DNA from 3 places in the Bacillus sp. LH1 genome. Region 1 is predicted to be linked to each of the others. Evidence: predicted binding sites of a transcription regulator. Region 1 holds the regulator's gene; each other region holds the start of a gene.
The links. The regulator CtsR, encoded in region 1, represses protease genes until heat stress. The targets are predictions, from matches to a motif close to ATGGTCAATAAAGGTCAAACA.

Region 1 (10,619 bases):
TAAAGGCTGAGCTGTGATGGGGAAGCTCCTTATGGAGCGAAGTCTTTGATTCCCCGCTGCCAAGAAAAGCTTCTAGCGAGATAAAAGGTGCCTGTACCGCAAACCGACACAGGTAGGCGAGGAGAGAATCCTAAGGTGTGCGAGAGAACTCTGGTTAAGGAACTCGGCAAAATGACCCCGTAACTTCGGGAGAAGGGGTGCTTTCTTAACGGAAAGCCGCAGTGAATAGGCCCAAGCGACTGTTTAGCAAAAACACAGCTCTCTGCGAAGCCGTAAGGCGAAGTATAGGGGGTGACACCTGCCCGGTGCTGGAAGGTTAAGGAGAGGGGTTAGCGTAAGCGAAGCTCTGAACTGAAGCCCCAGTAAACGGCGGCCGTAACTATAACGGTCCTAAGGTAGCGAAATTCCTTGTCGGGTAAGTTCCGACCCGCACGAAAGGTGTAACGATTTGGGCACTGTCTCAACCAGAGACTCGGTGAAATTATAGTACCTGTGAAGATGCAGGTTACCCGCGACAGGACGGAAAGACCCCGTGGAGCTTTACTGTAGCCTGATATTGAATTTTGGTACAGTTTGTACAGGATAGGCGGGAGCCATTGAAACCGGAGCGCTAGCTTCGGTGGAGGCGCTGGTGGGATACCGCCCTGACTGTATTGAAATTCTAACCTACGGGTCTTATCGACCCGGGAGACAGTGTCAGGTGGGCAGTTTGACTGGGGCGGTCGCCTCCTAAAGTGTAACGGAGGCGCCCAAAGGTTCCCTCAGAATGGTTGGAAATCATTCGTAGAGTGCAAAGGCATAAGGGAGCTTGACTGCGAGACCTACAAGTCGAGCAGGGACGAAAGTCGGGCTTAGTGATCCGGTGGTTCCGCATGGAAGGGCCATCGCTCAACGGATAAAAGCTACCCCGGGGATAACAGGCTTATCTCCCCCAAGAGTCCACATCGACGGGGAGGTTTGGCACCTCGATGTCGGCTCATCGCATCCTGGGGCTGTAGTCGGTCCCAAGGGTTGGGCTGTTCGCCCATTAAAGCGGTACGCGAGCTGGGTTCAGAACGTCGTGAGACAGTTCGGTCCCTATCCGTCGTGGGCGTAGGAAATTTGAGAGGAGCTGTCCTTAGTACGAGAGGACCGGGATGGACGCACCGCTGGTGTACCAGTTGTTCTGCCAAGGGCATAGCTGGGTAGCTATGTGCGGAAGGGATAAGTGCTGAAAGCATCTAAGCATGAAGCCCCCCTCAAGATGAGATTTCCCATAGCGTAAGCTAGTAAGATCCCTGAAAGATGATCAGGTTGATAGGTTCGAGGTGGAAGCATGGTGACATGTGGAGCTGACGAATACTAATAGATCGAGGACTTAACCATATAATATGTAGCAAATGTTATCTAGTTTTGAAGGAATATGCCTTCATAGTTTGGTGATGATGGCAGAGAGGTCACACCCGTTCCCATACCGAACACGGAAGTTAAGCTCTCTAGCGCCGATGGTAGTTGGGACCTTGTCCCTGTGAGAGTAGGACGTCGCCAAGCAACTAAACACGAGTCAAATGACTCGTGTTTTTTCGTGTTTTCTTTTATAATCCATAGTAATTAAAAAAATATGCTTAAATAATTACTATTTTGATTAAATGCAGGGGAATGTGGCTAGGATAGTGAATAAGCAAAAGAGTTGCAAATTTTATTAATACGTATATAATTAAAGTCAAAGATAGTCAAAGTCAATAAAGGTGGCGGATAAATGAGAAATATATCTGATATCATTGAGCAATATCTAAAGCAAGTTATTGACTTAAGTAATAATAATGTGATTGAAATCAAAAGAAATGAGATTGCGGATCGATTCGAGTGCGTACCATCTCAAATCAATTATGTAATCAATACCCGTTTTACATTAGAAAGAGGATTTGTAGTAGAAAGTAAACGTGGTGGAGGAGGTTACATTCGCATTATAAAAGTCAAACTGCATGATGATATAGACATTATTGATCAAATGCTTCATATGATTGATCATAGCGTTGCACAAGGGAATGCAGAGAGTATGATTATACGTTTATTAGAAGAGGGAATCATAACAGGCCGTGAAGCAAAATTAATGTTAAGTGTACTAGATCGTTCTGTATTATCAATGGATATTCCTTCTCGAGATGAACTTAGGGCTCGAATATTATGCGCAATGTTAAGAACACTGAAATATAAATAAATACAGCTTTTGTAAAAGAATGATAATTAAGATAGGGCAGTTAAATATTGTAGAAGTTTTGAAAAAGAGCATGTACTTTTATCTGAGTGGATTAAGGAAAGAGGACAATCTAGTAATGTATGAAAAGTATCATGAGGTAGATCGTTCCTGTTGTAAAGGTGGGGATATTGATGACTTGTCAAAACTGTAATATAAGACCAGCAACTTTACATTATACAAAAGTAATCAACGAGAAGAAGGCGGAAGTTCATCTTTGTGAGCAATGTGCGGAGCAAAGTGGCTATACGTCTTTCTTTCAATCATCACAGTCTAACTTTTCATTTCATGATGTATTTGCTGGTTTATTACACGGTGAATCAACAATGTTTGGAGAAGGAAAAAACGGGTTTTCAAATACAAATACAGTAAGATGTCCAGATTGTAAGATGACATATGAACATTTTACAAAAGTGGGACGCTTTGGTTGTGCTTCTTGTTACGATACATTTAAAGGACACTTAAACCCATTGTTAAAGCGACTTCATGGTGGACATACAGAACATTGTGGAAAAATTCCGGAACGAATGGAAGGAAATATCCACTTAAAGAAAGAATTAGATGAACTAAAACTTATTCTGAAACAATATGTACAGAATGAGGAGTTTGAGAAAGCTGCTGAGGTAAGAGATGAAATTCGAGGGCTTGAAACTCAGCTTAGTGAGCATAGAGAGGGGGAGTAGTTCTATGTCACTGGACAAAATTATGAATGAAGCGATTAGTCCATGGATGAAGGGGGATGGCCCTGATTCTGATATTGTTTTAAGTAGTCGAATTCGTTTGGCTCGTAATTTTAAGCAATATCAATTTTCTACTATGCAAAACGAAGAGGAAGCTCAAAAGGTTCAAGAATTATTTAAAAAGAAATTTATAAATAAAGCGGTAGAGCCCTTTGGGAAGTTTGGACTATTAAAAATGAATGAACTAACTCCTCTTCAAAGGAGAGTTTTAGTCGAAAAGCATTTAATTAGTCCAAATCTAGCAGGGACCGAATATGGAGCATGTCTGTTATCAGAAAGCGAACACATTAGTGTGATGCTTAATGAGGAAGACCACATTAGGATTCAGTGCCTATTTCCAGGACTACAGTTATCAAAGGCTCTTCAAAGCGCCAATCAAATAGATAATTGGATTGAGAAAGAGGTTGAATATGCTTTTGATGAATCACTTGGATATATTACGAGTTGTCCTACTAACGTTGGTACAGGATTAAGAGCTTCTGTAATGATTCATTTACCAGGGCTGGTTTTAACAAAAAGAATTAGCCGTATTATACAAGTAATTCAAAAATTAGGTTTAGTAGTAAGAGGAATATACGGTGAAGGTAGCGAAGCGTTAGGTAATATATTTCAAGTATCAAATCAAATGACGTTAGGGAAATCCGAAGAAGATATTATTGCAGATTTAAAGAGTGTCATGCAGCAAATTATACAACAAGAAAAATTGGCCAGAGAATTAATTGTACAAAATTCGAGCATTGAGCTTGAAGATAAGGTTTATCGTTCTTACGGTATACTAGCAAACAGTCGTTTAATTCAATCTGCAGAAGCGGCAACTTGCTTATCGGATGTACGACTCGGTATTGATCTAGGATATATAAAAGGTATATCGAGAAATATTTTGACTGAGCTAATGGTTCTTACGCAACCTGGTATTTTACAACAATATGCAGGAGGACCTTTAGGACCAGAAGAAAGAGATTATCGAAGAGCAACCTTAATCCGTGAGCGATTACGTATTGAAAAAAACTAAGCGCAAGTAGGAGGCGATTTCTATGATGTTTGGAAGATTTACAGAAAGAGCACAGAAAGTATTAGCTTTATCTCAAGAGGAAGCAATTCGCATTGGGCATAATAACATTGGAACAGAACATATTTTACTTGGGCTTGTACGCGAAGGTGAAGGAATTGCAGCAAAAGCGTTAATTGCTCTTGGATTGAGCCCGGAGAAAGTGCAAAAAGAGGTAGAAGCGTTAATTGGACGTGGAACAGAAGCTTCTCAAACTGTACATTATACACCTCGTGCTAAAAAAGTTATTGAATTGTCTATGGATGAAGCGCGTAAGCTAGGACATTCTTACGTTGGAACAGAACATATTTTACTTGGCTTAATCCGTGAAGGTGAAGGTGTAGCGGCACGTGTATTAAATAATTTAGGTGTAAGCCTCAACAAAGCAAGACAACAAGTGTTACAACTTCTTGGAAGTAACGAAGCAAGTTCAGGTCACCAAGGTGGTTCATCGACAAATGCAAATACACCGACACTAGACAGTTTAGCGCGCGACTTAACAGTTGTTGCACGTGAGAATCGTTTGGATCCTGTTATTGGACGTAGTAAAGAAATTCAACGTGTAATTGAAGTGTTAAGCCGTAGAACAAAAAACAATCCAGTGTTAATTGGAGAGCCTGGTGTAGGTAAAACAGCAATTGCTGAAGGGTTAGCACAGCAAATCGTAAATAATGAAGTTCCTGAAACGTTAAGAGATAAGCGTGTTATGACACTAGATATGGGGACAGTGGTAGCTGGGACGAAATATCGTGGTGAGTTTGAAGATCGTTTAAAGAAAGTAATGGATGAAATACGTCAAGCAGGGAATATTATTCTATTTATTGATGAACTTCATACATTAATCGGTGCAGGTGGAGCAGAAGGTGCAATCGATGCATCGAATATTTTAAAACCATCTTTAGCACGCGGAGAATTACAATGTATTGGTGCGACAACTTTAGATGAGTATCGTAAATATATTGAAAAGGATGCAGCTTTAGAGAGACGTTTCCAGCCAATTCATGTTGATGAGCCGAGTCTAGAAGAATCAACTCAAATCTTGAAAGGGTTACGCGATCGTTATGAGGCGCATCACCGTGTGTCTATTACAGATGATGCAATTGATGCAGCTGTAAAACTTTCTGATCGTTATATTACGGATCGTTTCTTACCGGATAAAGCAATTGATTTAATTGATGAAGCTGCTTCAAAAGTTCGCTTGCGTTCTTATACAACACCACCAAACTTAAAAGAGCTTGAAGTGAAGCTTGAGGAAATTCGAAAAGAAAAAGATGCGGCTGTACAAAGTCAAGAGTTTGAAAAGGCTGCTTCCTTACGTGATATGGAACAACGCTTACGTGAGAAATTGGAAGATACAAAACGTCAGTGGAAAGAGCAACAAGGAAAAGAAAATTCAGAGGTTACGGTAGAAGATATTGCAAATGTCGTTTCTACATGGACACGTATCCCTGTTTCTAAACTTGCACAAACAGAGACTGATAAATTATTAAACTTAGAATCCATTCTTCATGATCGTGTCATCGGTCAGGATGAAGCTGTAGTGGCTGTAGCGAAAGCTGTTCGTCGTGCAAGAGCAGGATTGAAAGATCCGAAACGTCCAATTGGTTCATTTATTTTCTTAGGGCCAACAGGTGTAGGTAAAACAGAATTAGCAAGAGCATTGGCAGAATCTATGTTCGGTGATGAGGATGCAATGATTCGCATTGATATGTCTGAGTATATGGAGAAACATTCAACTTCTCGCTTAGTTGGTTCTCCTCCAGGATATGTTGGGTATGAAGAAGGCGGACAATTAACAGAGAAGGTTCGTCGTAAGCCTTATTCAGTTGTCCTATTAGATGAAGTAGAGAAGGCACATCCTGATGTATTTAATATTCTACTACAGGTATTGGAAGATGGTCGTTTAACTGATTCTAAAGGACGTACAGTTGATTTCCGTAATACGATTGTTATTATGACGTCTAACGTTGGTGCTGAGGCGTTAAAACGTAACAAACATCTTGGATTTAACGTACAAGATGAAAGCCGTGATTATTCGGATATGAAAGGTAAAGTAATGGATGAGCTGAAAAAGGCATTTCGTCCAGAATTCTTAAACCGTATTGATGAAATTATCGTATTCCATATGCTTGAGAAAAAACATATTCAAGAAATTGTGACTCTTATGGTAAATCAGTTAGTGAATCGCTTAAAAGAACAAGAAATTGAATTGCACTTAACAGAAGGAGCGATTGCAGCTATTGCTGATAAAGGGTTTGATCGTGAATATGGTGCTCGTCCACTACGTAGAGCAATTCAGAAGCATGTAGAAGATAGACTATCGGAAGAACTTTTAAAAGGTGCTATTGAGAAAGGTCAAAAAGTTATCTTTGATGTAGAAGGGGAAACATTTGTCATTCATAGTGCTGAAAAGGTAAAATAAGTATAGACAAACTAAGAGGGCTACGAGATAGCCCTCTTTCTTGTACGAGAAGGTCAAATGTTTATAGATGAAAGCGAAGTGAAATATAAAAAGATATGGCTAAAAAGAAAACAAAATTCACATGTCAAGAGTGTGGTTATCAATCACCAAAATATATGGGTAAATGTCCAGGGTGTGGTCAATGGAATTCGCTTGTTGAAGAGATGGAACCCGTTGTATCATCCAGACGCCTAAATTATGCAAATGCAATTCAAACAGAAGTAACAAAACCAAGACGTCTTACAGAAGTAGAAACAAAGTCTGAGGCACGTATTGAAACAAAATTTCAAGAGTTTAACCGTGTACTAGGTGGCGGAATTGTAGATGGATCTTTAGTACTTATTGGTGGGGACCCTGGGATTGGAAAATCAACGTTATTATTACAGATTTCCTCGCAATTAGCAGATGCTTCATATGATGTATTGTATATATCAGGTGAGGAGTCAGCAAAGCAGATTAAACTTCGTGCAGATCGTTTACATGTAAATGGTAGTAATCTATTTGTTGTATCAGAGACAGATTTACAGCGTATTGCAGCACATATTGAAGAGATGAATCCTGCTTTTGTTGTTATTGATTCTATTCAAACGATACATTTACCTGAGGTGACATCAGCTCCTGGTAGTGTGGCGCAAGTACGTGAATGTACAGCAGAATTAATGAAACTTGCAAAAACAAAGGGAATCCCAATTTTCATCGTAGGACATGTGACAAAAGAAGGTGCAATTGCGGGACCGCGTATGCTAGAACATATGGTCGATGCAGTTCTTTACTTTGAAGGAGATCGACACCATACATATCGTATTTTACGAGCTGTAAAGAATCGTTTTGGTTCTACGAATGAAATGGGTATCTTTGAAATGAAAGAACTTGGCCTTGCAGAAGTCTTAAATCCTTCTGAAATTTTCCTTGAGGAAAGACCAGTTGGAGTTGCAGGTTCAACAGTAGTTGCCTCAATGGAAGGAACAAGACCAGTTTTAGTAGAAATACAGGCATTAATTTCCCCTACTAGTTTTGGAAATCCTCGAAGAATGGCGACAGGAATTGATCATAATCGTGTCTCGCTTATTATGGCGGTACTAGAGAAAAGAACAGGTTTACTATTACAAAATCAAGATGCGTATTTAAAAGTAGCTGGTGGTTTGAAATTAGACGAACCGGCAATTGATTTAGCTGTCGCCTTAAGTATAGCTTCAAGTTTTAGAGATAAATCTACGGCACCAACTGATGCGGTAATAGGAGAAGTTGGATTAACTGGAGAAATAAGAAGAGTATCAAGAATTGAACAACGTGTACAAGAAGCAGCTAAATTAGGATTTCAACGTGCTATCATTCCTAGAAAAAATTTAGGGGGATGGACAATTCCAGAGGGGATTGAGGTTGTAGGTGTTTCTAATTTGGGAGAAGCGCTTCGTTTGACATTAGGAGGCTAGGCTATGGAAGAAAATAAGCAACGTGTCAAAAGTATGATTAACATTTTACAGCTCGTGGCCCCAGGAACACCACTGCGCGAAGGGATAGATAATGTACTTCGCGCACAAACGGGGGGACTAATTGTTCTTGGGTATAATGAGCAGATTAAAAGCATTGTTGATGGTGGTTTTCATATTAATTGCGCATTCTCTCCTGCTAGTTTATATGAATTAGCAAAAATGGATGGAGCACTTATTTTAAATGAAACTGGAAGTAAAATTTTAATTGCAAACGCACAGTTAGTTCCAGATTCATCTATTGATTCTATTGAAACAGGTATGCGTCACCGAACAGCAGAGCGTGTAGCAAAGCAGACGGGCAGCCTTGTTGTGGCCATTTCACAAAGACGTAATGTAATTACGCTATATCAAGGGAACTTACGTTATACATTAAAAGATATAGGTGTCATTTTAACGAAGGCAAATCAAGCAATTCAAACGCTAGAAAAATATAAGGCTGTATGGAATGACGGCATTACGAATTTGGGTATTCTAGAATTTGAAGAGGTCGTTACAATGTCCGAGGTGGTTCACGTTTTACATAGTGTTGAAATGGTGCTGCGTATTAAAAATGAAATATTGAGCTATATTCATGAGTTAGGAACAGAAGGTAGGTTAATTCGTTTACAGCTTACAGAATTACTAGCTGATTTAGAGGCAGAGGCAGCATTGTTAATTAAAGATTATCACCAGGAGAAAACACAAGACCATCATCAAATCTTGAAAAAGTTACAAGATCTTGCAAATACACAACTTTTAGAGGATAGTGATTTAGTTAAATTGCTTGGCTATCCAGGACAAACAAGTTTAGAAGAAAGTGTGACACCTAGAGGGTACCGAATCACAAGCAAGATTTCTCGTGTTCCGCCACTTATTATCGAGAATTTAATTAATCGATTTAAAACATTGCAAGGTGTTTGCCGAGCAACTATTAATGAATTGGATGATGTGGAAGGAATTGGAGAAGTGAGAGCGAAGAAAATACGAGAAGGTCTAAAAAGAATTCAAGAGCATCTCTATATGAGTAGACACAATTAAGAATATTACATTGATTCTATAATATAACGACACTAGAACATTTTTGGTATATGATATGATATATTGGTAAATAAAACTATTTACAAAAAAACACGTCCGCTTTTGCATTCGGCGTTTTGATTAGCGAAACAATGGTTAATAATGAGTAGGAGGTGGTTGGATGTTAAAACGGATTGTACAGCTCTTCTTTTTAGTGATCGGGGGAGCGTTAGGGATTTACTTAATCCCAAAAATTATTAATGTATTAGATATCGGTGCGGTTCCTTTGTTGGAAGGATCGTATGTTCGTGCAATTATTGGTGCAATTATTTTATTTTTAACAACATTTTGGCTTGTAGATTATATTGTTCAACTTATTAAGCATATTGAAGAGGCTCTGGTAAAGGCGCCTGTAGCAGATGTTTTATTTGGTACATTAGGATTAATCTCTGGTCTTATTGTTGCATATTTAATTTTGATACCAATTCGTGAATTTACAATTCCAGTTATTAGTACGGTGTTGCAAGTGTTCTTCACCCTTTTACTTGGATATTTAGGATTCCAAGTAGGATTTAAAAAGAGGAATGAATTGCTAGGATTATTTACATTACCCCAACGCGGAGGTAAGAAGAAAAACAATAGTGAGAATGAAGAGGTAGAGGTCGAAGCAGAAAAATCTACGACTCATTGGAAAATTCTCGATACGAGTGTAATTATTGACGGACGTATTGCAGATATTTGCCAAACAAAGTTTTTAGAAGGAACAATTGTCATTCCGCAATTCGTATTAGAAGAGCTTCAGCATATTGCCGATTCTTCAGATGCTTTAAAGCGTAATCGTGGCCGCAGAGGGCTAGACATTTTAAATCGTATTCAAAAGGAGATGCCAATTCCGGTAGAAATTTATGAAGGCGATTTCGATGATATCCAAGAAGTAGATAGCAAGCTTGTAAAGTTGGCAAAAATCACTGGTGGAACTGTAGTAACAAACGATTTCAATTTAAACAAAGTTTCTGAATTACAAGGGGTTACGGTGTTAAACATTAATGATTTAGCTAATGCGATTAAACCAGTCGTACTCCCTGGTGAAGAATTAAGTGTTTATGTTGTGAAAGATGGTAAAGAACAAAATCAAGGTGTTGCATACTTAGATGATGGTACGATGATTGTAGTAGAAGATGGTAGAGAGTATGTGGGTTCACAACTTGACGTACTTGTTACTAGCGTATTACAAACATCGGCTGGTCGTATGATTTTCGCAAAACGTAAATTGCTAGAAAAAGCATTATAAGTAGAGGATTATTAATATGTATACATTAATTATTCCGGCAGCGGGCCAAGGAAAACGAATGGGTGCTGGTAAAAATAAGTTATTTTTACTTATAGATGAAGTACCAATTATTGTGCACACATTGCGTGCTTTTGAAAAAGATAAAGCGTGCAAAAGTATTATTATGGCAATTAACGAAGAAGAACGCCCGTATTTTGAAGAGTTAATGCAGAAGTACCAGATTGAAAAGCACGTACAATTCATTCAGGGTGGAGCCGAAAGACAAGATAGCGTCTATAACGCACTTCAGTATGCGAGTGGTGTCGAATATGTTCTTGTGCATGACGGGGCGCGCCCGTTCGTAACGAATAAAGT
Region 2 (10,619 bases), 1.1 Mb from region 1:
GATCGTTCTTTAGTAATACAATGAATGTATTAATAGTGATCTCTTTGATGATTAGTGGAATATTAGCTAGTATGTTTGAAAAAGAAAAATAAAGTAAAGTTGATTCAGTGTATCTCAAAATTTAAACAGGTAGTTTAATTTTGGGATACACTTTTTTATTTAAAATAACACCTTCCTGCTACTACAATTTTTGATTTGGGACGAAATTTGAGTAGTTGTTTAGAGAGTCGAAATGATGCTAGATTACATTCAATAGCATTAGATAGTTTATGTAATCCACTATGTCATTTAGAGGGGGCATACCTAGCTGCTTTTTATCATGCAAATAGAGAAGTTGTAGCAACGTATGAATATGATTCGTGGGGTAACGTACTAAAGAGCGACGTAAAAGGTATCGCAGCGGACAATCCATTTGGATATGCGGGATACATGTATGATAAAGAAATTGGCATGTATTATCTAATTGCGCGTTACTATAACCCAGAGCATGGTGTGTTCTTATCGGTGGATCCTGATCCGGGTGATGAAGATGACCCAATTACCATGAATGGGTATACGTATGGTGATAATAATCCGGTGATGATGGTGGATCCGGATGGGTATAAGGCAAAAAAAGTTGTAAGTGGATATAAATATTGGAAAAAAGGTAAGCATGAATATTACCAAAGAAGTTATAAGCAAACTAAATTTAATTATTATTCAGGACAAATTGCGAGAGCAGTTGTCAGTTTTAATGCTGGTAATGTAGTTAAGAACATTGGTTTAAAATATATAAAAGCTCCAAGTCGACAGAAGAGTTTAGAGATAGTAGGGGGCTAGTATGTTGGGGGAAAATTTATAAAGCCAGTCCCAGAACCGGGTACTAAAATTACTTTAACTTATAGAAAAAAATTGAATTCTAAACAGTGGTATTTAAAATATGACGAAGGTAAATCAAAAGGGAAATGGAAGAAAGCCAAATGGTAAAAGTGAATAATATGCTTAAAAGGTTCAGAATTATTGATTTGCTATTTATATATATAGTAGCTTATGTTTTAGTAGATCAGCCTTCGGATTTGAAAAAGATAGTCTTCTTTCTTGCTGGCATTACCATATTTATACTAGAGAAAGTTATGCTGTCTTCAAAAAAATTCAATCAATATTTAAAAAATGTCAGGGAAGGATTTATATCTGATGTACTGATAGGAGTGTTGTTTTTTTGGTATATCTTTAATGTTCTTAATATAGCTACTTTACTTGTTTTATTAATAATTTGTATTTTGAAATTCAAGGAAGATATTGATGTGCTTTTGCGTAAGTAAATAGTTTTCTCTTGAATTTATTATTGGCCTATGGATTAACACGAATGGAAACAGAGCAAATTGAAACATTAATAGATTATAAAATTAAGGGAAGAGGCGAGAAAATGTCTTCTTCCTTTTCTATACACATGGAATGAAGCAGATGGCTCTGTTGCAAAGTTTTTTACAGATAGAAAGTTAGGATGGGGCATATACGTTTACAACAAAGACGGTGTCCGCCTAGCAATGACCGACAAAGATGGACAAATAGTCGCAAGCTATGAATATGACGCATGGGGTAACGTCTTAAAGAGCGAAGCAAAAGGAATCGCAGCAGACAATCCATTTGGATATGCCGGATACATGTATGATAAAGAGATTGGCATGTATTACCTGATTGCGAGATACTATAATCCAGAACATGGTGTGTTTTTATCGGTGGATCCTGATCCGGGCGATGAGGATGACCCGGTTACAATGAATGGGTATACGTATGCGGATAATAATCCAGTCATGCTGACCGATCCAGATGGTCATTTTGCTTGGATGGCATTGAACGCAGGTTTTGCGGCTTATGATGGTTATAAAGCGTATAAAAAGAATGGCTGGAAAGCAGCTGCAGTAGCTGTTGGTGCTGGATTAGTTGGTGGGGCAGCTTATAAAGGTGCAAAATTAGCATATAACACATTTAAATATGGTACAAAGCTTAAGTTTACTAATATTACGACAAAGAAATCCAAGCCTAATTTTCAGGCGAATATAAGTCTATGCCAATTACACAATAGATTGGGAAAAGCAGGATGGAATCAAGAAACATTTTACAAAAATGGTTTGCAAATTAGGAATTTCACTAAAAATGGAAGGAAAATAACTACTCGCGATGGATCTAGTGGTGGTTTTAATACTGCTGATTATTATCCAAGAGGGAAGAAGAAAAAGAATAATGTTATTAAGTTTAGGTTAAAGGGAAAGGGGAAAAAGGTTGAAAAAAATAGATAGCTTATTTCAGCTTACCGAGAACGAGTATAGTTCTGTTTATACAAGGATTGCCGAGATAGTAGATATGGAAAAAAGTTTACCAGAGTATGTAGTAAGAGGTGATCTTGATAAATATGTATTGTTATTTAGTGACTATGAATTTGATGAAGATGAATTTCTTGATTCGTTAAAACAAATAGGCGAAGTTTTAGGAGAGCGTACGGCATATATATGTACAAAACAAACCTTTCAATATCGAACCTTTCTATTTTTTACTAAGAGTGGATATTATGATGAAGATGTAAAAAAGGCAGCAAAGTTTGATGTAAATATATCATCAGAAGACTATTGGGACATAATCACATGGCGGGAAGAAAAGGATGGAAAAGAGTTCGGATTATCACTGCGTGATCATTATGTACTGTATATACTATTTTCTTCTGGAAAGGTGTTATTGGTGATCGATGTTCATAATGAAGTGGCATTGTTAATTAGTGAAAAAGATATTTATAGAGAGCAGATGATTGATTCCATGATATGGAAGACTCTTTCTGATTTTCTTATTGAAACGGAGGAGTACCATAAAGAAATTTTTCGCGATGGAGGAAAAAGGTATAGGAAAGCTTTAATTGAAAACTATGCTGGTCTGCAATAAAGGAATGACAATGCAAGTATTGAAAGTAGTAATATTTTATACATGTCGTTCTAGGATTATAAAATTAATTCATTGCTAATATTCTTTTTAATGATGAGTGGGATATAAAGTTTTATAGATTCAGTGCATCTCGAAAATTAAACAGGTAATTTTTGAGATGCACTTTTTATTTTAAATAATCTATTATTCTTAAGGAAGGGGTAGTATTCCACCGTTATATGGGATAGATGGAAATGGGACTGCCCTTCGTCAATATATGCATTTAATAAATGGTGTACGTGGAGCAATGAAATCACGAAGACAAACAGTATACTACAACTTCTTCATGGTGACGTAGTCGCGATGACAGATCAAAATAGGGAAGCTGTAGCAACGTATGAATAGGATTCGTGGGGTAACGTATTAAAGAGTGATACGAAAGGTATCGCAGCAGACAATCCATTTGGATATGCGGGATACATGTATGATAAAGAAATTGGCATGTATTATCTGATTGCGAGATACTATAATCCAGAACATGATGTGTTTTTATCGGTGTGTCCTGATCCGGGTGATGAAGATGATCCTGTGACGCAGAATGGGTATACGTATGGTGATAATAATCCAGTGATGATGGTGGATCCAGATGGGCATTGGGTGTGGTTTGCAGTAAATGCTGGTTTTGCAGCTTATGATGGCTATAAAGCTTATAAATCAGGAAAGGGTTGGAAAGGGGTAGCAAAAGCTGCAGCTATAGGCGCAATTGGCGGAGGAAAATTAAAACTAACAAAAACAATTACAAAACCGGTTTATTTTACAAAGTTATTAGGAAAAAATGCAAGAGCGCATAAATCAAGAATTAATAAGGATTTGCCAGGTGGAAAAGCTGTTGCAAAAAGTATTTTTAGACATTATACAAAAGGGCAAAAGGTGATAAATCATAGAAAAGGAAATTCAGTTAGAAGACATACTAAAGACAATCGAATTCAAATTAGAATGGTAAAACGTAAAGATGGCACGTGGAAAGTTAATTTAGATATTAAAAGAAAAAGAATATACGAAGATATTCATTTTTAAGTATATAATACTGAAATTTTAATTAGGAGTGAAGAAGATTGATAGGAATGCCACATTATATAGTTCCGGTGCAAGTTCATCCAAAAGCTATAGATGCTTTAATGAAAGAAGCGGAGATCAAGATATTAAGTTTAACACCTATAATGCAAAAAGATGATAATACTATAATCAGTTCAGAAATAGCCATTCAACTAAAAGATAATTTATATTTAAATGTTTCTGTTGCTAGGTCAGAGATGAAATTTGAAGATGAAGTAGAGCACCTTCAGGTAATAGTGGGAAGAAATGTTCCCAATATAACCGATGGAAATCCTAAAAATATACTAGTTTTCGAAAAGTTTTTGAGGATAAGGGGAAATGTTCAGTGTGAACTATTAGTGGAAGAAGAAAAATATACAGATTTATCTTCAAAGAAAGTACTCTATACTTCCGAATGTGGAACAGGTATATTATTAAAAAATGATGAGGAAACTGTCTTAATAACTTGTAATGAATTTTGTACAATTTTAGTAACAAAAGATCAAGAAATAATTAATGATATATTAAATAAGCGTTATAATTTTACTAGATTAAAAGGATGAAATGAAAAATAAGGGAATGTAAATAAATCTGTACTATTTGTAAAGGACATATATTTAACAAAGGAATCCAGTTTGTCAAGTTTGGAAATAAATCGTTAATGTTTCGGGATGCATTTTTTATTTTAAATAATTCATTTTTTCATTAGCATTATAAAATAAAGAAAAAATTAGAAATAGTGATGGAAGATTAAAAAGCACGATCTTATTTTTAAATAAGGTCGTGCTTCCTTTTAATTCTCCTGCTCACGCGTAAGAGTAAACGTATCTTTCAAATCACTATCATTTATTTTAATATTTGCCTTTTTTAATTCCTCTTGTAACAATTTTTTGCTGAATACAGGATCAGCAGTACGTTCTTCCTCTAAGTTTTTGCGAATAGAGTTTTTTACCTCATCGTAAGGTTTTAAATCTTTTTTATCAGTTAATTTAATAACGTGATAACCGTTTGATGATTTTACGGGATTGCTAATTTGTCCAACATTTAGTTTGTAGGCAGCGGTTTCGAATTCAGGAGCCATTGTACCTGAATTGAAGTATCCAAGGTCTCCACCTTTATCTTTTGATAGCAGATCTTGTGATTCTTGTTTTGCTAATTCTTCAAATGAAGCACCAGCATCTAGTTTACTCTTTATTTCTTTCGCTTCATTTTCGTCACTTACTAAAATGTGACTCGCTTTAATTTCTGGCTTATAGTGGTCTTTTACATCTTTTTCTGTAATGCTTTTCTTAATCGCTTCATTCATAGCAAGTTTGAACTTAATTTGATTTTTGAAATCCTCTTCATCTTTTAAACCATAATTTTCTAATACTTTTTTGAATTGATCTCCATATTGTTTTTTTACTTTTTCTACTTCTTTATTTACCTCTTCATCAGGTACTTTATATTTTTTTGTGATGACGTCTTGTGCCATCATTTCGTATAGCATGTCTTTTCCGTAACGATCTTTCAATTGTTTTTCGAAGTTATCCTTTGTAATGGTGGAGTCTGTTGCTGTAGCGACTGTAGCTGAGCCATTCTTTTGTCCGCAAGCAGATAGCATCAATATACTTATTAGTGCAGTAATAATGAAAATATGTTTCCCTCTCATGCCAACACCTCATCCGAATATGTTATCGCTATTGTAGAATATAGAAGTGAACATGAAGTGAATTTTTAATGTTTTTTCCTTTAAAATGTAAAAAAGTACATCAACATAATTGTTGATGTACGATGGAATCAAAGGTGATCGGTCTTTTTAGAGTATGCACGTTTACCTTGCTGAATATTTTTTTGCTCTTGCTCATTTTTTTGTGTGCGTTTTGCGTTATTATCGCGTGCTTTTTTGTCGTTATCACTCGTATGTGGCATATGTATCAACTCCATTTCTAAACGTTGTACGTTTATCATTTCCTTTTTCGTAAAGACTATGTATAGCGGTGCATTTATGAAGGGTAAAGGTGGATTCGAAATGGATTTGAAGTTGAATTATACTGAACTTATAAAGAAGTTAATCGTTGTAATCATCGCAGGTTTATTAAACGCGATTGGGATGAATTTATTTTTAACGCCAGCAAAAGTGTATGCGAGCGGCTTTGCTGGATTGTCTCAATTATTATCACAAATATTAGGTGATTTTTTATCGATTCACATATCTACGGGAGTATTGTTTAGCTTATTTAATATTCCTGTCGTTATTTTAGCGTGGAAAAAGGTTGGAAAGGCCTTCACCTTTTTTAGTTTTCTTTGTGTTATATTTATGACTCTGTTTCTAGAAATCATCCCTGTTAGAGCGGTTTCGAATGATATCATATTAAATGCGATTTTTGGCGGGATTATTTCGGCAATTGGAGTAGGGATTGCTTTAAAGTGGGGTGCTTCTACAGGTGGATTAGATATTATCGCCATGATTTTATCAAAAATAAAAGATAAGCCTGTCGGTACATACTTTTTCTTTTTTAATGCAATTATCATTATCGCTGCTGGCTATGTATATGGATGGGAAAAAGCGTTATATACGCTAGTGACTTTATATGTATCAACGAGAATTATTGATGCAATTCATACTCGTCATGTAAAGATTACAGCATTAATTGTTACGAAGAATGGGGCAGATGTAAGAAAGGCGATTCACTCGCGATTAGTAAGAGGGATTACAACGATACCAGCAACAGGTGCTTATACGAATGAAAATAAAGAAATGTTAATGATGGTTATTACTCGTTATGAGTTATACGAATTAGAGAGGATTATTAAACAAGTGGACCCAGGTGCATTTACAAATATACTGCAAACAGTTGGGGTGTTCGGATTGTTTCGGAAAGATTAAAGAGGACCAAAGTTGGTCCTCTTTTTTAATGTAAATTCGTAATGTTTTGCAATTGCTCTTGCATTTCACGGAGCTGAACTTTTTCAGCAGTTGAAGAGTTTGCGTAAGCGGATTGCAAAGCATTTTTTGCTCTATACACGAGATCTTGTTGCTCAGTACCGCTTGAACAAGATACGGCATTTTCAACAGCATCTCTAGCTTGTTGGAATAGTAAGTTCCCCATTTAAACCCCTCCAAAAGAAGAGTTACTTCTTGCTTTTTCTGCCTCAGCTAATGTACCTCTGTACGGGAATCTTGCATCATGCTTCATAACAGCATCGGCTCCTTGTTGGATAAAACGTTTTGATTTGTTCTTTTTACCCATTCGAAAAACCCCCTTTATTTAGCTGAAAACAATCGACGCGATGTCTCATGCGTCTACTTATAGTATGGACATTTGGCAGGAAACTATAAGTAGGGAATTTTTAGATTACAACCCAAGAACCTCTTCTAAATATAAAGCAATACCATCTTCTTCGTTCGTTAACGTCGTATGGTTTGCGAGTGATTTTAATTCAGGGATGGCATTTCCCATTGCGATGCCGTGACCAGCAAATTCAATCATTTCAAAATCATTATCTTCATCACCGAAAGCGATAATGCGCTCTTGTGGAATGTTGTAATGACTAGAAATTTTTTGTAATCCAACTGCTTTATTTAATCCGCTTTTCACAATTTCAATAATCGGCCAAGGTGCGCCCCATTTTCTATGGTCGATTACTTCCGCATGCATATCGGTTAAATGTTGACGAATTGCAGTAGAATGCTCGTCATGTGCGTCAATTAATAAGCAAGTTGGATGATCGTTTAAAATATTTAATAAGTCTCCCGTAAAAATCTTAGGAGAGCCGAATTCGAAAATATGTTTTTTATCTTCATCAATTTCACGAACATACACATCGTCCATTACTTCCGCGTATATATTTTTTACGCCAAAATCAAAGCAAGCTCGGACAATTTCTTGCGCTGTTGCTAGCTCAAGAGGAGAGTGATGTGTTCCCCAGTTTGAATCAAGAGGATGATGTACGTAAGCGCCGTTAAAGTTTACGATAGGTGTGTTAAGATCAAGTTCTTTATAGTAATCATAACTAGCACGGAATGGACGTCCTGTTGAAATAACAACAATATGTCCCTGTTCCTTTGCTTTTGCAATTGTATGTTTCGTTCGAGTGGAAATTATTTTGTTGTCTGTTAATAAAGTGCCGTCTAAGTCTAATGCGATTAAATGTTGTTTGTTCATAATTTCACCTCTTATAATAATTTTTTTGTATCTATCTGTATTTCCGTTTTTAATATGCAGAAATAAGAGGTTAGACTCGGTGAAATCACCATAGATGGAAATTTCACTATATATCCATCTTACGTCTCAAAGTGCTGTGGTGTCTACTATTTATCGTTGGAAATTAAGAAAAGTCAATATCTTTTTAGAAAGTTCAAACAATGTTTCTTTCATTATGTACAAATTGTGAAAAGGGTTACATTGCTCGTGTGATGAGGCATATAATGAACATGTAATCTTCTCGTATATGTTTGACTCTCCTTTGAAACTAGCCTAGAGTAGGTTGGTTTCTTTTTTTTTTCTACAGGTAGGAAAGAAATCCCTGCTTACGCTTGTGTCATTCATATATATGTACAAGAATGAGATGTAGTACTGTTTCCTAAACATGACAGAAAAGCTTTCTTTTAAAATGGATATACTAATGAGGCAAGACGTCATGGAAGGAGAATGAAGATGGGACAAAATCGCAGGTTTCGTTCTGGACAAAAAGCGCCGAATGATGGCATTTACGTAGAAATTGGTGAAACGGGAAGTATGGTGAAAGATCCGCAAATGGTGAAATTAACTGCCGGTGAAAAGTTTCCGGATAACACGAATCATAACCGCCAGTGGACATATAAAAGAAAACCGTAACAGAAGCCGCAATCATTATTGCGGCTTTTTTGTCGTTACACATTGTAATTTCATTTACCGTATTTTTTAGCAGTATAATGAATGCTCTCTTTTTCTTTTTCAAATAATAAGTTTGAAAATACATAGGCAAAATTATTGTATAAAAAAGTCAGTTGGCGTATAATCAAATCAAAGGTCAAAGAAAGTCAAACTTTTGGAGGGCTGTAAAGATGGACTTAAATCAAATGACAACAAAAACACAAGAGGCGATTATGAGTGCCCAATCTTTAGCGGTATCTCATCATCACCAAGAGGTGGATACTGTTCATCTATTACTTGCATTATTAGAAGAGCAAGATGGATTAGCAGTACGTATATTTCAAAAAATGAATGTTGATATAGAAGCATTAAAGCAAGGTGCTGAAAGTTTAATTAAAAAGAAACCTTCTGTAACGGGGAGCGGTGCAGAAGTTGGGAAATTGTATGTAACGAGCGCTCTGCAACAACTTCTTGTAAGAGCAGGAAAAGAAGCAGAAAAACTGCAGGATGATTACATTTCAGTAGAACATGTATTGCTTGCTTTTTCTGAAGAAAAAGGCGATATAAATCAATTATTTACAAGATTGCATATTACGAAAGATAACTTATTACAGTCTTTAATGACAGTTCGGGGGAATCAAAGAGTGACGAGCCAAAATCCAGAAGCAACTTATGAAGCGTTAGAAAAATATGGTCGTGATTTAGTGGCGGAAGTGAGAGCAGGGAAAATTGATCCTGTAATCGGCCGTGATAGTGAAATACGACGTGTAATCCGTATTCTTTCACGTAAAACGAAAAACAATCCTGTTTTAATTGGGGAGCCAGGTGTTGGTAAAACAGCAATCGTTGAAGGGCTAGCACAGCGTATCGTGAAAAAGGATGTACCTGAAGGATTGAAAGATAGAACGATTTTTGCGTTAGATATGAGTGCACTCGTAGCTGGTGCGAAATTCCGTGGTGAGTTCGAAGAGCGTCTGCAAGCTGTATTAAATGAAATTAAAAAGAGTGAAGGACGCATTTTATTATTCATTGATGAACTTCATACAATAGTTGGAGCTGGTAAAACAGAGGGAGCCATGGATGCAGGAAATATGTTAAAACCGATGCTTGCGCGCGGTGAACTGCATTGTATCGGGGCGACGACGCTCGATGAATATCGCAAATATATTGAGAAAGATCCAGCGCTAGAAAGACGTTTCCAACAAGTATTAGCAGAAGAACCAACTGTTGAAGATACAATTTCCATTTTACGTGGATTAAAAGAACGCTTTGAAATTTATCACGGTGTAAATATTCATGACCGTGCGATTGTAGCAGCGTCAGTTTTATCAGATCGATATATTTCAGATCGCTTCTTACCTGATAAAGCAATTGACCTTGTTGATGAAGCGTGTGCAACAATTCGTACAGAAATTGATTCTATGCCAACAGAATTAGATGAAGTAACGCGCCGCATTATGCAGCTGGAAATTGAAGAAGCGGCTCTTGGGAAAGAAACGGATCGTGGTAGCCAAGAGCGTCTAAAAACATTGCAACGTGAATTATCGGATTTAAAAGAAGTTGCAAGTGGCATGAGAGCGAAATGGGAGAAAGAAAAAGAAGACATTCACAAAGTTCGTGACTTACGTGAACATTTAGAACGTTTGCGTCGTGAATTAGAAGAAGCAGAAGGCAATTACGATTTAAATAAAGCAGCGGAACTTCGTCACGGGAAAATTCCCGCAATTGAAAAAGAGTTAAAAGAAGCGGAAGAAATGGGCGCGCATAATAAACAAGAAAATCGTTTATTACGTG
Region 3 (10,619 bases), 470 kb from region 1:
TCTTCAAGCAGCGAAAATGCATCCTCTCCATCATTAACTTTAATCATGAACGTACGATTAACTTTTTCAAAATTGAAATTTTTCTTCTTAAGAATCGGTTCAATATCCCCTTCCGTTTGCAACGTCATATATTTGTATTGATAACTTTTCTTAATATCTGACAAGGCACCCGATAATACAATTTGACCGTTTTTCATAATACAAATTTCCTCACAGAACGTTTCTACACTGTCCATTTGATGACTACAAAAGATAATCGTTTTTCTTTGCGCGATTAACTCAAGTACAACATTTTTTAACATCTCTGCATTTACAGGATCCAATCCACTAAATGGCTCATCTAGTATGATGAATTCCGGATTATGCAATATCGCTGAAATCAATTGAATTTTTTGTTGATTTCCCTTTGACAATTCCTCTGTTTTCTTCTTTAAATGTGGTGTCATTTCTAATTTTTCTAGCCACTGTAACGCATGCCTTTTTGCAAGATTAGCTGGCATTCCTTCTAACTTGCCGAAATACACCAATTGCTCCACTACATTCATTTTCGGGTATAATCCACGCTCTTCTGGTAAATAGCCAATAGATAGGTCTTTCTTTGAAAAAGGGCGATTATTCCATAGAATTTGGCCGCTATCCGGTTTGATTAAATCTAAGATCATACGAATCGTTGTCGTCTTACCAGCACCATTTCGGCCCAGCATCCCTAAAATTCCACCTTCTTCTACACGTATATTTAAATCATTAACGGCTTTATATTCACCAAATGTTTTATTTAATCCTTGAATTTCAAATGCCATCCATAACAGCTCCTTTTAGCTTTTTACGAAATAAATAACCGCCATTCCTAATACCATCCCGCCTACCATCAACAAAAACTTTTTCATAACTATTTCCTCCTTCATTGACTTGTTAAGTTGTATCTTTATCATAGACTTCTTTCTGATGCTATTGTCCGCAATCCGTACTGTATTTACCGTAAAAAAAGCGAACCACTCTTATGTGGTTCACCGCAATTTCAACAGATGAAGTTGATTGTATGAAAACTTCTTAAATGTTATTATAAAAATATTCAGAAATTAAACGATATACCTACAAAGAGAGGTGTCCAAACCGTTGCAGATACAACGTAACTTCGTTTTCATTTTATGTGTAACTATCCTGTATTTTTGTTTACAAGGCTATATCTTATATAAAATAAACCAACCATATAGTGGAGTTCTTATTTCTAAAACAGACTCAGCTACATACACAATAGCAAAAATTAAATCCTCCGGTTGGGCTTTTCATACGGACTTAAAAGAAGGAGATATAATCTATTCGATAAATAAAGAAAAGCCTCATTTAGGAATACTTCCTGGATATCAAAACCAATCACTAAATGCATCTGAAATACAAGTTAAAAAAGGCGATATCATCCAAACTTATAAAGGAACACAACATTTTATTGATTCTCGTGACAAAATTATTTCTATATACTTTCCCTTCCTACTCGCTTTTATTTGTTTAGGGTTATCTATTTTTCTTTATACAAAGAAGCCTTTGAGCCGGGAAACATTCTTTTTGATTACGTTTCTATTCATGACTTCCTCAAGTCTTCTAATCGCAGTTGAATCTGGTAAAGGTGATTTTATCGCCCTCATTATTTTAAGTATTGTATTTCAAGGTACACCTATGTCTCTCATTTTATTATTGAATGAGTTATTCAAGAAAAAGCAACTATACGTCATTTCTATGAGATTTCTAAAAATCGATATTGCAATTGGCATTATTTTACTATCACTCTCTATTTTAACGATGTTCATTCCGTTTCCCGTAGTTAATACCGATGGATTAGAACTAATTTACCTTTCAATAAATATTATCTTTTGCATATATTTTTTAATCCGTGCCTATATCAAATATCACAATACAGTACATAAACCATTTTTAAAATTAATGCTCACGATTCATTCCATTGCCTTCTTTCCGTTCGTTACACTCTATGCCCTTCCAGATGCAATATTCAGTACACCGATTCTCTCAGCAGATATTGGAGCTATGTTCCTAATCGCTCTTCCAATCGGTTATTTTTATTTAGTAGCGACGAAGCAGATTTTTGATGTAGATTTTGTATTTGATCGTTTACGGTATTACGCATTTCTGTCATTAATCCCAACTCTATTAATTGCAATCATTACGAGCTGGAGCATTTATTACAAAGACAATTTTCTCTCTCGACTGCTGCAAAGTTTTATTATTATTTTTCCGTTAAATATTCTATTTCTCATATTAAAAGAAAGATTAGATTTTACATTTCGTAATCACCTCTTTCGGACTAAAACAAACTTATACGTAAATATTGAACAGTTTACCGCACAGCTATCATCTATTATGAAAACAGAAGAGTTAGAGAAAAAATTCACTAATGAAATCGTTTCGATGTTGAAACCTTCTTTTATTCAATTTGTTCAATATGATATGAAAGAAAACACATATACACGATGCAACGGATATGGACAAACGAAAGATTTCACACTTTCTAAAAAGAAAAAATGGAGTATGGCAGCATTACTAATTAATGATTTATTAGAGGATGATGGATGCATCGGTATTTACTTATACTCTACTAAACATATAAAACACTACATCTGGATTGGAACAAAAGTGAATAATATTAAATATAATACGCATGAAAAATCATGGTTCATCACTGTCACGACATACGTCCGTCTTATTTACGAAAACTTGTATACCATTAATGAAATTATTCATTCTCTAGAGCAGGAGAGTTTAGAATCCAAAACAAATTCTGCAAGCTTATCACGCCTACTCTTTCAAATTTCTGAACAAGAAAGGCGCCGACTTGCTTCAGATTTACACGACTCTGCATTACAAGATCAAATTGTATGGTACCGCAAACTAGACTCTTTACTAAAAAACAAATCCGTTCCACTAGAATTAAAAAATGAACTAAAAAAAATCCACTTCGGTATGCACGATGTAATACAACAAATTCGCGACACATGTAATGAATTGCGTCCATCACTTTTATCAGATGCTGGTTTAATTGGTGCATTAAGAGAATTGCTAGCCCAAACACAATTACGAGTGCAGTTTCAAATTCAATTTGATCATGAATCAATTCAAGAACATCATTACGATTTTGACAAAATTTTATCTTTATATCGCATCATTCAAGAACTACTAACAAACGCAGATAAACATTCCGAGGCAACCATCGTATCGATTTTTTTATGGGAAGAGAATAACTGTATTTTCCTAGACTACCGAGACAACGGCAAAGGTTTTAATATAGACACTCCCCACTCTCCTAAGCAGCATATGGGGCTTTCCGGTATAAAAGGAAGGCTTCAATCAATTGGTGGAGAAATACATATAGTATCCGAAGCAAAAAAAGGACTTCAAATAAACATTACAGTTCCGAGGTGGTAAATAATGATTCGAGTATTAATTGTAGATGATCATCAAATTGTAGGCGAAGGAACAAAGAGCATGATTGAATTAGAAGAAGATATGCAAGCAGAATATATTTTAAATGAACAGGAAGCACTTATAAAAAGTGATGCTACACCTTTTGACGTATACCTCTTGGATATGAATATGCCCAATTGCAGTGGTATTGAACTCGCCCAGAAAATATTACATATTCAAACAGATGCAAAAATCATTTTATATACAGGTTTTGAATACGTATCCCAATTCAATTTATTAATAAACTCTGGTATCAGCGGCATTATTAGTAAATCAGCTTCTCAGCAAGAGCTATTAATGGCAATTCGTGCAGCTGTAAACGGATATACTTTACTTCCTATTTCGTTATTACGTCAACTACGTACAGACGATATAACGACTCAACAACTTGAAAATAAAACCGCTCTTCTTACACAAAAAGAATTAGAAATCTTAGAATCCGTCTCTAAAGGAAGTAGCAATAAACAAATTGCTGATGAACTGTACATGAGTTCAAGAGCTGTAGAATACAACCTAACAAAAATCTTCAAAAAATTAAAAGTAGGATCACGCTCCGAAGCTTTAACAGAAGCAATGAGACAAGGCATTTTGAAAGTACACATATAAAATGAGACTTCCATCAGTTTGTTTTGTTTAACCCTCAAATAATGAGATAAACAAAAAAGTCCTAACCTACAAAACGTAAGTTAGGACTTTTTGACGCGCCCAGAGGGATTCGAACCCCCGGCAGACGTGGTACCGGAAACCACCGCTCTATCCGACTGAGCTATGGGCGCATGATTATAGAAAACACTTCATTTTCTTCTCATAATAATAGCAATAAAATCCATCTAAATCAATAAAAATATCCCCGTAATACCTTATGCATCTTAGCTAAAGGCATATAAAATCTATTTCACCCCTAAATTTTCCAATCATAAATTCACCCCAACTCACAAATTATAATCTTTGAATTGATATTCCAAAGGGGGCTTCATTCAATGACTGTAATTACGAAACTAAAGCAAACTGTTTCTGGATTAAAAAGTGCACAAGCTAGCTTAGAGGGATTCGCTCTTGATACGGATAACCAACAAGCGAAGCAACTTTTCCAAACAGCTGCGCAGCAAACACAAACGATTATCGATTCTTTAAACCCACGCGTTGAAGAAGTCCAACAAGAAGAACCACAATACTCACAGCAATAACGAATCAGTCTTGCTGTGAAATAGAAAAAGGATGATATGCAGTCATCCTTTTTCTATCACATTACATATTGCAATAGAAATGGAATGATAATTATGCGAAAACTCGGCCTCATAACCGCATTATTTGCACTTCTATTTAGCTCTTTTACCGGATGTGATAATAGTCCTTTAGATAAAAAAGTGAAAGAAGAAGCAAAACGAACGGAGAAAGAAAAAGGTCCAAAGTTAACAAAGACGAGTACGGAATCCTTTAATCAATCTATATCACAAGGAGCGAAGAAAAGAGCTCTCGCTATGGATGAAATTATAAAAAGCACAGCAGTGAATTCAAATTTAGATCTCTACATAGCAGTTACACCTGAGCATCACGAAAGGTTTGGATTAAAACCTCTTCGTAAGAAGCTTCAAAAGCAGCTAAGTGATGAGCATCCTACTTTCGATGTTCGTGTCAGTACAGATAAAAAAATCTTTATGTTACTCGAAAAACTCGAAAGAAAAATTAAGGAAAAAGAAGTATCTAAAGATGAAATTAATAAACAATTAAAATTCATTGGTAAAAAAATGGAGTCTAACACTTAACGCTTTTTAAAAGAAAAGGAAGGATTGCAATGTCTAGTAAAGATAAAAACTTAACCCCTGTACAACAGGAGTATAAAAAATTCGAACAAGAACGCGAACCGAAAAGACCTGTCTTAAAAAATTGTATAAAAGCCTTTTTCGTCGGTGGTTTTATTTGCTTCATCGGACAACTCATTTCTACTTTTTATATCACATATTTTGATTTCACTGAACGCTCAGCAGGCAATCCGACAGTCGCAACTCTTATTTTCATCTCCATGTTACTAACTGGATTTGGTATATACGATCGTTTTGGGCAGTTTGCTGGTGCTGGCACAGCTGTACCTGTTACTGGATTTGGTAACTCTGTTATTGCCGCATGTATTGAGCATCGAACGGAAGGATTTGTCCTTGGCGTTGGCGGCAATATGTTTAAACTAGCTGGTTCTGTTATTTTATTTGGTGTATTTTCCGCTTTCGTCATCGCACTTATTAAAACGATTCTCGTTCAATGGGGAGGGCTATAAATGTTACAAGGACACCGAACGTGGGTATTTGAAAACAAACCAGTCATTATCTCAACAGGGGTTGTCGGTGGACCATTTGAAGCAAAGGGGAACATCCCAGAAGACTTCGATATCCTTCATGAAGATTTATGGCTTGGACAAGATTCCTATGAAAAAGCACATAAAATTTTATTCGAAGAAGCTTGTAGCCGCGCTACTGAAAAAGCAGAACTTCGTAAAGACGATATTCAATTCGTACTCGCAGGAGATTTAATTAATCAAATCACTCCAACAAGCTTTGCTTGCCGCACACTGGGCACTCCTTATCTCGGATTATTCGGGGCTTGCTCTACTTCTATGGAAGGTTTAGCACTTGGAGCAAGTATCGTAAATGCAAAAGGTGCAAAATATTTATTAACTGGAGCTTCAAGCCATAATACTGCTGTAGAAAAACAATTCCGCTACCCTACTGAATACGGTGGACAAAAGCCGCCTACTGCACAGTGGACAGTAACCGGAGCAGGAGCCGCTATTTTAAGCGATACTGGCCATGGTCCAAGAGTAACATCTGCAACGATTGGGCGAGTTGTTGATATGGGATTAACGGATCCGTTTAATATGGGAGGTGCAATGGCTCCAGCTGCAGTTGATACAATTGAAGCCCATTTACGTGAACGCCAAATTGATGCCTCTTACTACGATTTAATCGTAACAGGCGATCTCGGACATGTAGGACGCGAAATTGCTTATGACTTACTACATAAACACGGAACGAAAGTAACGAGCGAACAATTTCAAGATTGCGGAATTATCATTTATAGAGAAGGACAACCTGTCATAGCTGGTGCTAGTGGGCCTGGATGTTCCGCAACAGTCGTGTACGGTCATTTATTAAACCGAATGAAAAGAGGAGAGTTCAAAAAAATACTTGTCGTTGCGACAGGCGCTTTACTATCTCCACTTACATTCCAACAAGAAGAAACGATTCCGTGTATCGCTCATGCCGTTTCGATTGAATTTGGAGGTGCAACGCAATGATTTTTTTCTGGGCTTTCGTCATTGGCGGACTCATATGTGTAATCGGCCAACTTATGTTTGATGTCGGCAAACTAACACCCGCTCATACAATGGCAACACTCGTTGTTGCTGGAGCTATATTAGATGGATTTAATTTGTATGAGCCATTAATTGATTTCGCTGGAGCCGGGGCAACTGTACCTATTACAAGCTTTGGTAATGCCCTCGTTCATGGCGCAATGGAAGAAGCTGCAAAACATGGCATCGTTGGCGTTATTACCGGCATGTTTAAAGTAACGAGCGCCGGTGTATCAGCAGCTATTATTTTCGGCTTCATTGGAGCATTATTATTCAAACCGAAAGGATAAGAGGTGTTTATATGACTGTTATCTCTAGCGTAAAAACTTGCCTTGCTAGTGTAAGAGGAGCTCAAGCAAGCTTAAGTTCCCTTTCGCTAAACTCTACAGACGATGAAGCAAAACGCGTATTTCATGAATGTATGTTAGAAATGGACAGTGTCATCGCTGATTTACAGGATAGAGTTTCAGTATTAGAACGTGAAGAACCTCAATATAAAGGGTTTTAAGTAGACTGGAGGAAATGACTATGTCTCACCTACCGGAATGGACACTTGTCATCCTTCGCTCTGTATTCATATTAATTATTTTATTCACTATTACAAAGTGCTTAGGAAAAAGGCAAATCTCTCAACTTTCCTTTTTTGAATACATAGCGGGAATGACAATCGGTGACATCGCTGCCCAAGTATCTACAGGGCTTGATTCAAAATTTTTCCACGGCGTCTTTGCAATACTTATTTTCGCCTCGGTACCTTTTTTTGTTGGCATTCTTTCCTTAAAAAACAAAGCCGCTAGAGATTTCTTTGAAGGAAAATCGACAGTGCTAATAAAAGACGGAAAAGTACTTGAGGATAACTTAAAGAAAGAGAAATATACAAGTGATGAGTTACTTGAACTTCTTAGAGGAAATGGTGCATTCAGTATAGCGGAAGTCGAATTTGCGGTCTTAGAACCGAGTGGAGAATTAAATGTACTATTAAAGAAAGATTCTCAGCCACTTACAGCAAAAGATCTCGGTTTAAAAGTGCCAAATGAAAAAGAACCACAAACTGTTATTATGGATGGAAATGTACTAGATGAACCTCTTTCAGCAAGCGGACATAACCGCGCTTGGCTACATTCAGAATTAGAAAAAATCGGTGTTGTTATTGAAAATGTCTTCCTTGGTCAAGTGGATTCATACGGACAACTTACTATCGACATTTACAATGACAAACTCCAAATGCCTTCTCCTCAAAACAAACCTTTATTATTAGCATCTTTAAAAAAATGTCATGCTGATCTTGAACTATTTTCCCTAGAAACAAAGTCGAAGTCAGCAAGCGAAATGTATAGTAAAAACGCGAAACAAATCGAAAAGATTTTAAATAAAGTAACCTATCTTTTAAAAGACTAATTATCGAAAGAACGCTTCAGTTAAAAGGCGTTCTTTTCTTTTTTCTCCAGTTTTCGTAACGTTTAAATTTATGTAATTCGGTTATGATGTTGAAGATACATAAGCAGGGAATTTCGAAAACATAGCGAATATTTCATGGTACAACTACATATTTTTTTGATTTAAAGTGGTTTCGTTTGACCTTTATTGACCATAATTGTATTATAAGACTAAGAAAGCTTTATAAGGAGGAAATAACAGATGAATTTAATTCCTACAGTAATTGAACAAACAAATCGTGGAGAACGCGCTTACGATATTTACTCTCGACTATTAAAAGACCGCATCATTATGCTTGGTAGTGCAATTGATGACAACGTAGCTAACTCAATCGTTTCCCAGCTTTTATTCTTGGAATCTCAAGATCCAGAAAAAGATATTCACATCTACATCAACAGCCCTGGTGGTTCTATCACAGCGGGTATGGCAATCTATGATACAATGCAGTTTATTAAACCACAAGTATCAACAATCTGTATCGGTATGGCTGCATCTATGGGTGCATTCTTACTTGCAGCAGGTGAAAAAGGAAAACGTTACGCACTTCCAAACAGTGAAGTAATGATTCACCAACCACTTGGTGGAGCACAAGGTCAAGCGACTGAAATCGAAATCGCTGCAAAACGTATCCTATTCTTACGTGAAAAACTAAACCAAATTCTTGCTGACCGCACTGGTCAACCACTTGAAGTACTACAACGCGACACAGACCGCGACAACTTCATGACAGCAGAAAAAGCTTTAGAATACGGTTTAATCGATAAGATCTTTACAAATCGTTAATACTTAAAAGCGGAAGCGGCTCGTTCAGAATCACAGGGCGATGGAGCACCTGATTCCGAGGCGCTTTTTGCCTCGAATGAAGGGGCGAAGCGACCGGAGATTCTAGCCGCTGGAGCTGGATACATAAAAAAGCGCCCTATTACAGGGTGCTTTTTTATTATCATGCACCTCCTTCTGGATACCCACCCTGGTATTCACCTAAATATATCAACGATTTTTCAATTATATCGAACAAAACTTAAATTATATCAACGATTTTTTTAATATATCAACGGTTCGACACAACATATCGATTTACCGACAATCTCCGACAAGGACAAACCAGCTAAATACCCCTCCCCGCTAATCCGCACAAACAACAAAACAAAAAAGCTATCGCATATACGCGATAGCTTCTTATTGTACATATGCAGCTAATGCTTCTAAAGCCTCTTCTGCATCTGAACCTTCTGTTGTAATTGTTATCATGCTTCCAGTTCCAATTGCTAAGCTCATAATCCCCATTATGCTCTTTGCATTTACTGTCTTTCCATCTTTCTCGATGAAGATATCTGCATGAAAGCGATTTGCCTCTTGTACAAACAACGCAGCCGGACGTGCTTGTAAACCGTTTTTTAATGAAACCTGAACTCGTTTTTGAACCACAGCTCCATTTCCCCTTTAACCTCTTATTTTTTTACTAACGTTTCCCCCGCGCGTAATTTCTCTGCGATTTCATCGATTTTACGCAAACGATGATTAATACCCGACTTACTAATCTTCCCCCCGGATACCATCTCACCTAACTCTTTCAATGTTACATCTTGATAATCTCTTCGTAATTGTGCAATCTCCTGTAATTTATCCGGCAAAATATCAAGACCAACTGTCTCATCAATATAACGAATATTTTCAATCTGTCTTAGTGCTGCACCAATTGTTTTATTTAAATTAGCTGTTTCGCAGTTCACTAAACGATTTACAGAATTACGCATATCACGTACGATTCGAATATCTTCAAATCTTAAAAGTGCATTATGAGCACCTATAATATTTAAAAACTCTGTAATTTTTTCTGCTTCTTTCAAATACGTAATGTACCCTTTTCTTCTTTCCAACGTCTTACTATTTAAATCAAATCCGTTCATCAGTTCACATATAGCATCATTATGTTCCTTATATAACGAAAAGATTTCTAAATGATAAGATGATGTTTCTGGGTTATTTACTGAACCACCTGCTAAAAATGCGCCACGTAAGTACGATCGTTTACAACATTTCTTCTCAATCAATTCTTGTGATATATTTCGAATAAATGAAAAGTCATCTCGAACGATATGAAGATCAGCTAATATTTCGCGAGACTTCTCAACAAGCCGCACAATATATACATTATTTTTCTTCAAGCGCATTTTTTTACGGACAAGCAATTCTACCGTCACGTCATATCCTTTTTTCAAAAGCGTATAAATCCTTCTTGCAATTGCCGCATTTTCCGTTTGAATATCGATAGATAGACGACGGTTTGAAAAAGAAAGCGACCCGTTCATTCGAAGTAACGCTGATAATTCTGCTTTCTCACAGCATTCCTTCATCTCAA

Region 2: clpB (ATP-dependent chaperone ClpB) is a predicted target of CtsR. The motif match lies at 8,979-8,999, and genes of this name have one in related genera.
Region 3: clpP (ATP-dependent Clp endopeptidase proteolytic subunit ClpP) is a predicted target of CtsR. The motif match lies at 8,392-8,412, and genes of this name have one in related genera.

The regions. Positions count from the first base shown of each region.
Region 1 covers NZ_CM175007.1:90,899-101,517, forward strand. Annotated here, with positions in the region: rRNA gene ACX9TM_RS00500 (23S ribosomal RNA) at 1-1,365, shown strand, start outside; rRNA gene rrf (5S ribosomal RNA) at 1,415-1,530, shown strand; gene ctsR (transcriptional regulator CtsR) at 1,739-2,200, shown strand; gene mcsA (protein-arginine kinase activator protein McsA) at 2,371-2,919, shown strand; gene mcsB (protein-arginine kinase McsB) at 2,924-3,988, shown strand; gene clpC (ATP-dependent protease ATP-binding subunit ClpC) at 4,011-6,446, shown strand; gene radA (DNA repair protein RadA) at 6,542-7,918, shown strand; gene disA (DNA integrity scanning diadenylate cyclase DisA) at 7,922-8,995, shown strand; gene ACX9TM_RS00540 (PIN/TRAM domain-containing protein) at 9,156-10,265, shown strand; gene ispD (2-C-methyl-D-erythritol 4-phosphate cytidylyltransferase) at 10,282-10,619, shown strand, end outside.
Region 2 covers NZ_CM175007.1:1,190,953-1,201,571, forward strand. Annotated here, with positions in the region: gene ACX9TM_RS06245 (hypothetical protein) at 1-92, shown strand, start outside; partial or broken gene ACX9TM_RS06250 (RHS repeat-associated core domain-containing protein) at 319-604, shown strand; gene ACX9TM_RS06255 (hypothetical protein) at 960-1,301, shown strand; gene ACX9TM_RS06260 (RHS repeat domain-containing protein) at 1,527-2,279, shown strand; gene ACX9TM_RS06265 (hypothetical protein) at 2,263-2,913, shown strand; partial or broken gene ACX9TM_RS06270 (RHS repeat-associated core domain-containing protein) at 3,116-3,969, shown strand; gene ACX9TM_RS06275 (hypothetical protein) at 4,017-4,550, shown strand; gene prsA (peptidylprolyl isomerase PrsA) at 4,781-5,638, opposite strand; gene ACX9TM_RS06285 (DUF3941 domain-containing protein) at 5,767-5,898, opposite strand; gene ACX9TM_RS06290 (YitT family protein) at 5,999-6,856, shown strand; gene ACX9TM_RS06295 (DUF3813 domain-containing protein) at 6,882-7,079, opposite strand; gene ACX9TM_RS06300 (hypothetical protein) at 7,080-7,220, opposite strand; gene ACX9TM_RS06305 (Cof-type HAD-IIB family hydrolase) at 7,326-8,135, opposite strand; gene ACX9TM_RS06310 (YjzC family protein) at 8,628-8,807, shown strand; gene clpB (ATP-dependent chaperone ClpB) at 9,017-10,619, shown strand, end outside.
Region 3 covers NZ_CM175007.1:4,994,085-5,004,703, forward strand. Annotated here, with positions in the region: gene ACX9TM_RS25915 (ABC transporter ATP-binding protein) at 1-800, opposite strand, end outside; gene ACX9TM_RS25920 (sensor histidine kinase) at 1,117-3,435, shown strand; gene ACX9TM_RS25925 (response regulator) at 3,439-4,080, shown strand; tRNA gene ACX9TM_RS25930 (tRNA-Arg) at 4,175-4,250, opposite strand; gene ACX9TM_RS25935 (DUF1657 domain-containing protein) at 4,455-4,661, shown strand; gene ACX9TM_RS25940 (YhcN/YlaJ family sporulation lipoprotein) at 4,755-5,240, shown strand; gene spoVAC (stage V sporulation protein AC) at 5,270-5,746, shown strand; gene spoVAD (stage V sporulation protein AD) at 5,747-6,763, shown strand; gene spoVAE (stage V sporulation protein AE) at 6,760-7,110, shown strand; gene ACX9TM_RS25960 (DUF1657 domain-containing protein) at 7,122-7,328, shown strand; gene ACX9TM_RS25965 (DUF421 domain-containing protein) at 7,349-8,218, shown strand; gene clpP (ATP-dependent Clp endopeptidase proteolytic subunit ClpP) at 8,459-9,040, shown strand; gene ACX9TM_RS25975 (HPr family phosphocarrier protein) at 9,437-9,685, opposite strand; gene whiA (DNA-binding protein WhiA) at 9,709-10,619, opposite strand, start outside.